One region of the Streptomyces sp. NPDC002403 genome, then DNA from elsewhere that is predicted to be linked to it. Evidence: riboswitches for the same ligand, from Rfam matches in the RefSeq annotation. Region 1 holds a riboswitch; each other region holds the start of a gene.
What was found. Region 1 has a riboswitch for cobalamin ahead of ACWCPY_RS03140 (prenyltransferase/squalene oxidase repeat-containing protein). Riboswitches for the same ligand answer to the same signal wherever they lie in the genome.
Positions count from the first base shown of each region.

Region 1 (3,477 bases):
CGCGGAGTTCTTCTTCAGCCAGCCGATGGCCCCGGCCGCCTTGTCCTGGTGGCCGGAGGCGGACAGGGCGACGACCGCGTCGGCGGTGTTGCCGAAGTCGGGCTGCGGGGTGGTGTCGGTGGCACCGGGCATCGGCGCCAGGTCCAGGTGGTTTCCGCCGGCGAGGGCGCCGACGAGGTAGTGGGCGCCGTTCTGGGCGGCCTGCTCGGGCGTGAGGCCGGAGCCCGGGTGGCAGCCGGGCGCCTTGCCCGCGGCGTTGTTCCCGACGGCCATCGCCTTGCCCATCGTGCCGAGCACGGCGGCCGCGGTGGCATCCGCGTTCGCGGTGAGCTTCCCCTTCTTGTCGGGCTGGTACGCGAAGGCACCGCCGTCCTTGCCGCCGCACGGGATCGCGAGCGCGAGCAGTGGGTCGTAGGGGGTCTTCCCGCCGGGGGTCGTGATGTCCGCGAGCCGCTGCCCCTGCCGGGCGAGGGCGCCGATCACCAGGGAGGTGGAGTTGGCGTCGCTGGGCGCTTTGGCGGTGTAGCCCCAGCCGCCGTCCTCGTTCTGCACGGACTTCAGCCAGCGCACCGAGTCGTTCACGGTCTCCCGGTGCCCGCCGACCTCGACCAGCGCCTGGGCGGCGGCCGCGGTGGCGTTGGTGTCCCGCACCGTCTTCGCGTCGCACGGCTTGGAGACATCGGGCCGGAACGCGGCGTAGGAGCCGTCGGCGCACTGCTGGGAGACCAGCCAGTCCACCGACTTCGCGGCCGGAGTGACCCCTTCCAGCCGCTGGGCGAGGAAGGACATCGACTGCCGCCACACCCCGTCGTAGGTGGGGTCGCCCGTGCCGTACAGCCCGGCGGGCAGTGCGGCGGACGGCGAGGGCGAGGGGGACGGCGCTGCGACCGCGACCGGCGCTGCGGCCGCGCAGAGCACGGCGGCGGTGGCGGCGAGCGTCGCTGCGCTGCGGCGTACGGTCATGGCGGGCGGGGCCTCTCCTGCGGGGTGAACCGGGCACAGGCACGCTCAGGCACCAGGCTCCGGCTCCGTATACCTCGACGGTGCCGACCACCGGTGGGTCCGGTGGTCCGAGCCGGTCACGACCGCGGACAGGGCATTCCGACTCACCGTCTCCCAGACGGTTCACGGCTGCGTGGTCAGTGCCGGATTCGCACCGGCTTCCCCCTGAACGGGCATGATGACGACCCGCACACTCTACCGGGCGGGCCCGGCCGGGCCCGGGGCGGCTTCGGCCCGCCGGCGACGCGGAACACCCACCGGAGGGCAACGGGGGAAACCCACTGGCGAGTTCGGCCCCGAACGGACGACCATGTCCCGCATGAGCGATCAACCCGCACGCTGGACCCAGGCGACCGTCTACCCCGACATGTGGGCGGACCCGGACGACGACCCCCGCAGCAAGGAGGGCACGAACCCGGAGGGCGAGCTCGCGACGCTCGCGGAGTATCTCAACGACTACCGGCTGACCCTGCGGATGAAGTGCGACGGCCTGGACGCGGAGCAGCTGGCCCGCCGCTCGGTCCCGCCGTCGACGCTGTCACTGCTCGGCCTCCTGCGCCACCTCGCCGAGGTGGAGCGGGACTGGCGCAACTGGATCACCGACGGCGAACCGCTGCCCAAGCTGTACGGCAAGCGTGACGCGGACTTCGACGGAGCCGTCGCCGACCAGGCCGTGGTCGACGCCGCCTACGCCGACCTGGAACGCGAGCAGGCCGCGACCGACGCCGCGCTGGCCGGCCACCCGGACCTGGGCGAGCGGCTGGGGAAGGACCGGATCTCCGTCCGGGAGCTGCTGGTGCACAGGATCGAGGAGTACGCCCGGCACTGCGGGCAGGCCGACCTGCTGCGCGAGTGCATCGACGGACGGGTGGGCCAGTGATGCCCGGCCGGTGAGCCGAACCGCGCGGGGCGGAGCGGCCCGCCCCGCACTCACACGGCCGTGTACGTCACCGGCTCGCTCCCCGGCACCGCCTCCGCGCGCCCGAGCTTCACCAGCCGCCGCAGATGGGCCTCCGCCTCCGAGACGGCGATGTTCCGGGAACCGTGCGGGATCTGCTCCCAGGGCCGGTTCCACTCCATCCGCTCGGCCAGCTCCCACGGCGTCAGCGGCTCCGCGAGCAGTCCGAGCAGCCCGGTGAGCCGCTCCTCGTGATGGCCGAGGAGCTCTTCCACACGTCCCGCCGCATCGGTGAAGGCGTACTGATGGGCGGGCAGCACCTCGGCGGCCCCGAGCCGGCCGATCCGCTCCAGCGAGTCGAGGTAGTCGCCGAGGGGATCGCTCACCGTCGTGTCGTCGGGGTCCTCGTACAGCCCGATGTGCGGACTGATCCCCGGCAGCAGATGATCCCCGGAGAAGAGCCGCCCCCGGCCCGGCAGATTCCCCGGATGTTCCTCCTCCAGATGCAGGCACACATGCCCCGGTGTGTGCCCGGGCGTCCAGATCGCCCGCAGCCTGCGCCCCGCCAGATCGAGCAGCTCACCGGGGACGATCTCCCGGTCCGGCAGCGCGGCCCGCAGCCCCGGCAGCGCCCGCGCCCGCCCCCCGGCGGCCGCGGCGGCCCGCAACGGCGCGAGGTGCTCCTCGGGTGCGCCGACCGCCGTGAGCTTGGCCGCGAGATACGTCAGCCATCTGCCGGGTTCGGACTCCCGGGTACGGCGCACGATCGCGGTGTCCGCCGCGTGCATGGCGATCCAGGCCCCGGAGGCCTCGCGCACCTGCCCGGAGAGCCCGTGGTGGTCGGGATGGTGGTGGGTGATGACCACCCCGTGGATGTCGGCCACCTCCGTACCGACGGCGGCGAGCCCGGCACCGAGCGTGTCCCATGCCTCGGGGTCGTCCCACCCGGTGTCGATCAGGACCGGGCCCCGGTCGGTGTCCAGGACGTGCACGAGGGTATGGCCGAGCGGATTGTCCGGGATGGGCACCTTGATGCTGTGCACGCCCCCGCCGTGGTCGGTCACCTGCGCCATGAGGTCCCCATCTCTCCAGACAACGTGCGGAATTGCGGCTCCGGTGCGTCGCCCCCACTGTAACGAGAACTTGTTCCAGTAGTAGCCCTGGTCGACCATCTCGTCCGGGGTGCCGTCGCGGCCGTGGACTCCTGGAACTGGAACTGGTATCAGTTCTGACAGAGAGTCAGATGCCGGGTCGGGCACCGATCCGGGCAACGCGCCGGGCCGCGGGAGGCAGCAGCCATGACCGAGCTTGTCGAACACGGAAAACTGTTCATCGGCGGGGAGCTGGTCGATCCGCTGGGCCGGGACACCATCGAGGTCGTCTCGCCCCACACCGAGCAGGTCATCGGCCGGGTGCCGCATGCCTGCGAGGCGGATGTGGACCGGGCTGTCGCGGCCGGGCGGCAAGCGTTCGACGAGGGGCCCTGGGCGCGGATGGGCCTGGACGAGCGGATCGCGGTGGTCACCCGGATCAAGGACGGGTTCGCCGCGCGGTACGAGGAGATCGCCCGGGTCATC
Region 1 is NZ_JBSFBQ010000002.1:145,516-148,992, forward strand. Features, by position in the region: gene ACWCPY_RS03140 (prenyltransferase/squalene oxidase repeat-containing protein) at 1-963, opposite strand, end outside; cobalamin riboswitch at 1,074-1,207, opposite strand; gene ACWCPY_RS03145 (DinB family protein) at 1,313-1,882, shown strand; gene ACWCPY_RS03150 (MBL fold metallo-hydrolase) at 1,933-2,973, opposite strand; gene ACWCPY_RS03155 (aldehyde dehydrogenase) at 3,199-3,477, shown strand, end outside.

Region 2 (3,477 bases), on a different contig from region 1:
TCGCCCCGCACAAGGGAGATCCGGTGCCCGTCAGGGGTGGCGACGACATCGACCCACTCGCCGCGGGGGTGCCCGCAGCGGCGTTCGCACCCGGACCAGTACACCGGCAGCAGCCCCGCGCCCCCCACCGAGGCCGCCGCCCGGGCCCGCACATCGGCCAGCGACTTCGCACAGCCGGGCCGGCCGATACAGGCACCCACCCCGGTCCAGGGGGAGTCGGGGCCGACGACGAGACCGGTGGCCCCCAACTCGTCCAGCGACCGGGCGGCCTGCCGCCGCTCCACCCCCGGTACGACGACCCCGCGCCACGGCGTCAGCCTCAACTCACCGGCGCCCCGGTGACGGGCCGTCTCCGTCAGCGACCGCCACTGCGCCGGGGCGATGCGCCCCAGGGGGATGCCGACCGACAGGGCGGTTCCGTCCCGTGGGCCGGTCACGACGCCGGGGGCGGGGCCGTCAGAGTTCGACGGACAGGCGCGGTCCTCGGTGGATTCGGTGCCGGGCCCTGCCTCCCGCAACCGTCGTACGACCTCTTCGAGGAGGGATCCGGCGCCGCCGGGCAGATCCGGTACACGCCAGGCGCCGGTGCCCGACGCCTGCTCCAGGAAGGTCTCGGCCGCCAGGAGGGCGGCCCGCGGCGCCCGTGCGCCCGGTATCCGTGCGGTGGCCGGGGCCGTGCCGATCCGCAGCAGCGCCGTCCCGTCGTCCTGCGCCAGCAGCGTCACATCGCCGCCCAGCGCGTCCACATCGCCACGGCCGTCGTCGAGTACGAACAGGAACCTGCCCGACAGACCCGCCGTCCCTCCGCCCGCGCACAGCAGCGCGTCCAGTTCGGAAAGCCAGGGGCCGACGTCCCGCGCGCCCCGGCCGTCGAGTCCCGAGAGCGGTGAAGCCACGATGTTGCGTATCCGCTCGTGCCGAGCGGAGGGCAACAGCCCCGCCTCTCCCAGCCGGTCGGCCAGTTCGGCTCCGCAGTCCGGACCCAGCCCGCGCAACTGGACGTTGCCGCGCGATGTGAGATGCAACTCACCATCGCCCAGACTCTCCGACAGCGCCCCCAGGGCTTCTGCCTGCACCGCCGTCAGCAGACCGCCGGGAACCCGGACACGGGCCAGCCGGCCGTCGTCCGCCCGGTGCAGCCGAAGCGTGCCGGGGCAGGCGTCACCGCGGTCCCGGGCAGAGGCGTCTCCCGGCGGTGAAGGCGAAGTGGCAGGTCGGGGCATGGCGGCGAGCATACCGACCATCCGACCGGATCCGTATGTCCTCCATCGGTTGACCGGCCCTTACTATGCCTACTGACGAGCCATCCGGCACGTCGTCGCCACAGACGGCGACAGGGGAGGAAGTCCGGTGCGATTCCGGCACGGTCCCGCCACTGTGAGCCCGGCCACGGCCTGGCAAGTCAGGAACTCCCTTCCCCGAACACTCGAACCCGTTCGAGCAGGGGAGCCTCATTCCGACACCGCCCGGGGCGTGGACACCCCGAGGAAGGCCCGACGCTGCATGATCCTGCTCCTGTCGACGTCCGACACCGACCTGCTCAGTGCCCGCGCCTCGGACGGCCCGGTCCCCTACCGCTACGCCAACCCCTCCCGGCTCCCGCTCCAGGACCTGCCCGAGCTGCTCGACGGCGTCGACCTCGTCGTCGTACGCCTCCTCGGCGGCGTACGCGCCTGGCAGGACGGCCTCGACCAAGTCCTCGCCACCGGACGCCCCGTCGTCGTCCTCACCGGCGAACAGGCCCCCGACGCCCAGCTGATGGCCGCCTCCACGGTCCCCATCGGCATCGCCGCCGAGGCCCACGCCTACCTGGCCCACGGCGGCCCCGCCAACCTGGACCAGCTCGCCCGCTTCCTCTCCGACACCGTGCTGCTCACCGGCCACGGCTTCGCACCGCCCGCCCCGGCACCCTCCTGGGGCCCGCTGGAGCGCACCCCCCGGCGCACCGACGGCCCGGTCGTCGCCGTGCTCTACTACCGCGCCCACCACATGAGCGGCAACACCGCGTTCGTCGAGGCGCTCTGCCGTGCCGTCGAGGACGCCGGCGCCCGCGCGCTGCCGCTGTACGTCGCCTCGCTGCGCACCCCCGAGGCCGAACTCATCGAAGAGCTGCGCGCCGCCGACGCGATCGTGACCACCGTCCTCGCCGCGGGCGGCACCCGGCCCGCCGAGGCCTCGGCAGGCGGCGACGACGAGTCCTGGGACGCGGGCGTCCTCAGCGGCCTCGACGTACCCATCCTGCAGGCCCTCTGCCTCACCGGTTCACGCACCGACTGGGAGGACAACGACGAGGGCGTCTCCCCGCTCGACGCCGCCAGCCAGATCGCGGTCCCCGAGTTCGACGGCCGCCTGATCACCGTGCCGTTCTCGTTCAAGGAGATCGACGAGGACGGCCTGCCCGCGTACGTCGCCGACACCGAGCGCGCCGCCCGCGTCGCCGGGATCGCCGTGCGCCACGCCCGGCTGCGCCACATCCCGGCCGCCGAGAAGCGGATCGCGCTCGTCCTGTCCGCGTACCCGACCAAGCACTCCCGGATCGGCAACGCCGTCGGCCTCGACACCCCGGCCAGCGCCGTCGCCCTGCTGCGCCGACTCCGCGCCGAGGGATACGACTTCGGCACGCGGGAAGTCCCCGGCCTCGTGTCGGGCGACGGCGACGAGCTGATCCGCGCGCTGATCGAGGCGGGCGGCCACGACCAGGAGTGGCTCACCGAGGAGCAGCTGGCCCGCAACCCGGTCCGCATCCCGGCCGCCGACTACCGGCGCTGGTACGCGACCCTCCCGGCCGAGCTCCGCGAAGCCGTCGAGCGGCACTGGGGCCCCGCCCCGGGCGAGATGTTCGTGGACCGGTCGGCCAACCCGGACGGCGACATCGTGCTCGCCGCCCTGCGCCACGGCAATCTGCTCATCCTCATCCAGCCGCCGCGCGGCTTCGGCGAGAACCCGATCGCGATCTACCACGACCCCGATCTGCCGCCCTCGCACCACTACCTGGCCGCCTACCGCTGGATCGCCGCCCGGGCCGACGACAACGGCTTCGGCGCCGACGCGATGATCCACCTCGGCAAGCACGGCAACCTGGAGTGGCTGCCCGGCAAGAACGCAGGCCTCTCCGCCGCCTGCGGCCCCGACGCCGCCCTCGGCGACCTCCCGCTGGTCTACCCGTTCCTGGTCAACGACCCGGGCGAGGGGACACAGGCCAAGCGGCGCGTCCACGCCACCCTCGTGGACCACCTGGTACCGCCGATGGCACGCGCCGACAGCTACGGGGACATCGCCCGCCTCGAACAACTCCTGGACGAGCACGCCCAGATCGCGGCGATGGACCCGGCGAAGCTCCCGGCGATCCGCGCACAGATCTGGACCCTGATCCAGGCCGCCAAGCTCGACCACGACCTGGGACTCGAGGACCGTCCGGAGGACGAGGGCTTCGACGAGTTCATCATGCATCTCGACGGCTGGCTCTGTGAGATCAAG
Region 2 is NZ_JBSFBQ010000003.1:237,748-241,224, forward strand. Features, by position in the region: gene cobG (precorrin-3B synthase) at 1-1,235, opposite strand, end outside; adenosylcobalamin (AdoCbl) riboswitch at 1,336-1,416, shown strand; gene cobN (cobaltochelatase subunit CobN) at 1,504-3,477, shown strand, end outside.
Region 2: linked by a shared signal. The riboswitch ahead of cobN (cobaltochelatase subunit CobN) and the one ahead of ACWCPY_RS03140 (prenyltransferase/squalene oxidase repeat-containing protein) in region 1 are both predicted to bind cobalamin.

Region 3 (3,477 bases), on a different contig from region 1:
GTACACGACTGGCGGCGTCGGCGTGCCGACGTCTGCGAGCAACTGATCCGTGACGAACTGGCGCCGGGCCAGCGCGGAGCCTTCCTGGTGTGGGGCGACCCGTCGTTGTACGACAGCACTCTCGCCATCCTGGAAGACATCAAGGCCCGCGGTGAGGTGACGTTCGAGCACGAGGTGATCCCCGGGATCAGCAGCGTCTCCGCTCTGGCCGCGCGTCACCGCATCAACCTCAACCGGGTCGGCCGGCCCATCCGCATCACTCCCGGGCGACGGCTCCCCGAGGGCCTCCAGAACGACGACGGTGATGTCGTCGTCATGCTCGACGCCCACGAGTCCTTCCAGTACTTCGCAGGCGGCGGCACATGGATCTACTGGGGTGCCTACCTCGGAACTCCGGACGAAATCCTGATCGCCGGACCGGTCGACGAAGTCTCCGGCCGAATCAGGCAGGTCCGTGCCGAGGCCCGGGCCGAGCACGGCTGGATCATGGACACCTATCTGTTGCGGCTCCGGCCTGACTCCGTGGACGGCTGACGTCGGGGCCGTGGTCCGGAACCGATCCTGTTCCCGCTGAACGTCCTTGGATGTCACCTGAGTCGAGGACACAGCACATCACGCTGATGCGACAGTCGCGGTACCGGTCTCCCTGAGAACCCCGCAGTCCGCGACGTGCGGGTACCTCACCATGAAACGTGGGTGAGGGCCCTCGGCGGGGCCCTCACCCGTGAGAATCAGGCCCCCCAGCGCAGGGCGATGGTATCGCCCACGTCGATCACCTTCTCGCGAACGGCACCGTCGAAGGCGGCTCCGTCCACACTGGCCTTCCAGGTGTCGGAGCCGCTGTTGGTCTTGCCGTTGACCGCGGTGATGGTGCCGGTGCCCGACGAGGGGGTCACGCTCGTGACGCAGCCCGCCGGAGAGGCTCCGCTCGTCGCGGCGGCCAGTACGTCGCCGAGGGTCGTGGTCGTCCCGGTCGGGGTGAAGGGCACCGAGCACACCTTCAGGTTGCCGGTGCCGTCGTCGACGGTGAGCGCGAGCTTGGTGGAGGTGCCGGCGGTGAAGGTGGGCTGGGCGACCCACCGCGGGGCACCCGGGGTGACCGGGACCGGCGGGGCAGCCGTGAACCCGCCGCCGGCGACCGCGCGAAGTGCGTCGATCGAGGAATAGGAGGAGGGCGCGGTGTCGGAAGGCTTGTACTTGAAACCGCCTGCCGGGTTGAACTGGTTCGCGATGAGGAAGTCGATCGGTGTCTTGCCGTTGACCGTGACGAAGTCGCCGGTCTGGGGGTTGATTCCGCAGGCGTTCAGGCCCGCCACGCCCCAGCCGTTGGAGCTGGTGTTGACTCCGTAGAGGGAGTTGAACGCACCGGTGGTGGCGACCAGTTTGCCCTTGAGGAAGTCCTTGGCCTGGACGACGTCCGCGTCGGTGTTGGGAACGCCCGAGACGCAGAGGGCGGCCATCGCGGCGCCGGTCATGTCGACGTCGCTCGCGGAGTTGAGAGCAGTGGGGTCGCCTTCGGCCCTGCTGAAGGTCCAGCCGCCGTCGACGTGCTGGTTGGCCCGGATACGGGTGACGATCGAGTCGGTCAGCGACTGCGGGATGCGGGCGCCGCCGGCCCGGGTCCTGGCACCGCCGAGGGCAAGTGCCGCGAAGACGGTGCCGTTGAAGTTTCCGGACGGACCGAAGTAGCCGGGCTCGGCGGTCTGCCAGTACGAGTAGATGTCGGCGACGAGGTTGCGGGAGGCGGAGACGCGGGCCGGGTCGATGCCGGCGGCGTACGCGTTCAGCGTGCCCCGCTCGTAGTCGGTGACCACGGGGGCGGCGGAGGGCCAGCCGGAGGTGGACAGCAGGTCGCGGTAGACGGTGCGGGCGTTCTTCGTGGTGTCACCACCTGGGGCGACATCGACGACGGCGGTGCCGGACGCCGCGAAGGCGCTGAACGCCCACTCGTTGGACAAACCTGAGCCGGCGTACGAACCGTCCGCCGCCTGGAGCGACTTGAGATAGGTGACGCCGTTGGTCCTGGACGTGGCCACCTGGGCGGGACTGGAGGTCGCGAAGGCGGGCAGAGCGGTGAGGGCGAGAGCGCCGAACGCTGCGGGCAGCGCGAGTGCGAGGCGGCGGGACGTACGAAGACGGGGCATGGCCTGCTCCTGGAATCGGCGGACGCCGGCCTCCAGTGCATGCCGGGCTTCTCCGTGCAAGGGCACGGCCGGGCATGGTCGGGAGCCGCCGTCCGGAACGCGTGGTACGGCTTCTTGTACTGCTTCGCCGTATGGGCATTCGGGCTCGGACACGGCCCCCGCCGCCCCACACCGCTGCGCGTCAGCTCCGGATTCACACCGGATTCCCCCATCTGGCAGCCCAGGACGCTACCCGAGTCGTCAAGGGTCCGCCAGCCATGCGGACGGGGACGGACCGCGGGTGTCCGGGATTCGTCCGGTGAGACACACACCGTCTTGACGCCCCGACCGGATCCGTGTTGCACTCCGGCTGACAAGCACTCAGCACCAGGGGAAGCCGGTCGAATTCCGGCGCTGACCCGCAACCGTAGGCCCGGTTCGTCCCGGGTGAGCCGGAATGCCTGGAGCAAGGACAGAGACACGAGGAACGCCGTCGCGGACTACGGCGTGGTCGTCGCACCCTCCCCATGGCACAGCAGCCGTGCGGGGACGCATCGCCACGTACGCAGCCGCCCGGCAGGGACGAGGGGGCCGCGTGGGGACCGAACAGCAGGCGAAACGGCGGACAAGCGGGAGACAGCGGCTGCTGTCCCTCTTGACCGCTTCCCTTCTGATGCTCGGTGCGGCAGTGGCGTTCTCCACCGCCTCGTCGGCGAATGCCGACCCCGTCGAGCAGTGCACCGCCACCACCGGCGCTGTTGTCGCCGTCGACTTCGGCCCCTTCGGCGGCCCGGTGGTACGCGGCTGCGACACCACCCCCACGACCGGCTACGAGTTGCTGCACGAGGGCGGTTTCAGCACCACCGGCACCGTCCACGACGGCGACGGATTCATCTGCCGGATAGGCAACGGCTCCTTCAACACCGGTACGCACTACCCCACTCCGGACAAGGAGGACTGCGTCCTCACCCCGCAGGCCACCGCGTACTGGTCGTACTGGATCGCCTCGCCCGGGCAGAAGAACTGGACCTACAGCCCCCTCGGCGCCATGTCCCGCACCCCCGAGGACGGTGACGTGGACGCCTGGGTGTTCGGCGGCACCGATGTCGGCGGCACCACCGGCAAGCCCACCTTCTCCCCCGACGATGTGCGGGCCAAGGGCGGCGGCCCCACCACGGACCCGACCGGTCCCACCGGCTCCCCGACCGTGCCCCCGGCCTCGGTCGACGTGCCCGCGGCCACCCGCTGGCTCACCGGGAGGCTGACGGACGAGGAGCGTGTCGTCGACGAGGACGCCACCACTGCGAACCACATGCTCACCACCGAGGTCGTCTACGCCCTGGCCGCCGCCGAC
Region 3 is NZ_JBSFBQ010000021.1:85,759-89,235, reverse strand. Features, by position in the region: gene cobF (precorrin-6A synthase (deacetylating)) at 1-534, shown strand, start outside; gene ACWCPY_RS23055 (hypothetical protein) at 732-2,144, opposite strand; cobalamin riboswitch at 2,263-2,392, opposite strand; gene ACWCPY_RS23050 (prenyltransferase/squalene oxidase repeat-containing protein) at 2,719-3,477, shown strand, end outside.
Region 3: linked by a shared signal. The riboswitch ahead of ACWCPY_RS23055 (hypothetical protein) and the one ahead of ACWCPY_RS03140 (prenyltransferase/squalene oxidase repeat-containing protein) in region 1 are both predicted to bind cobalamin.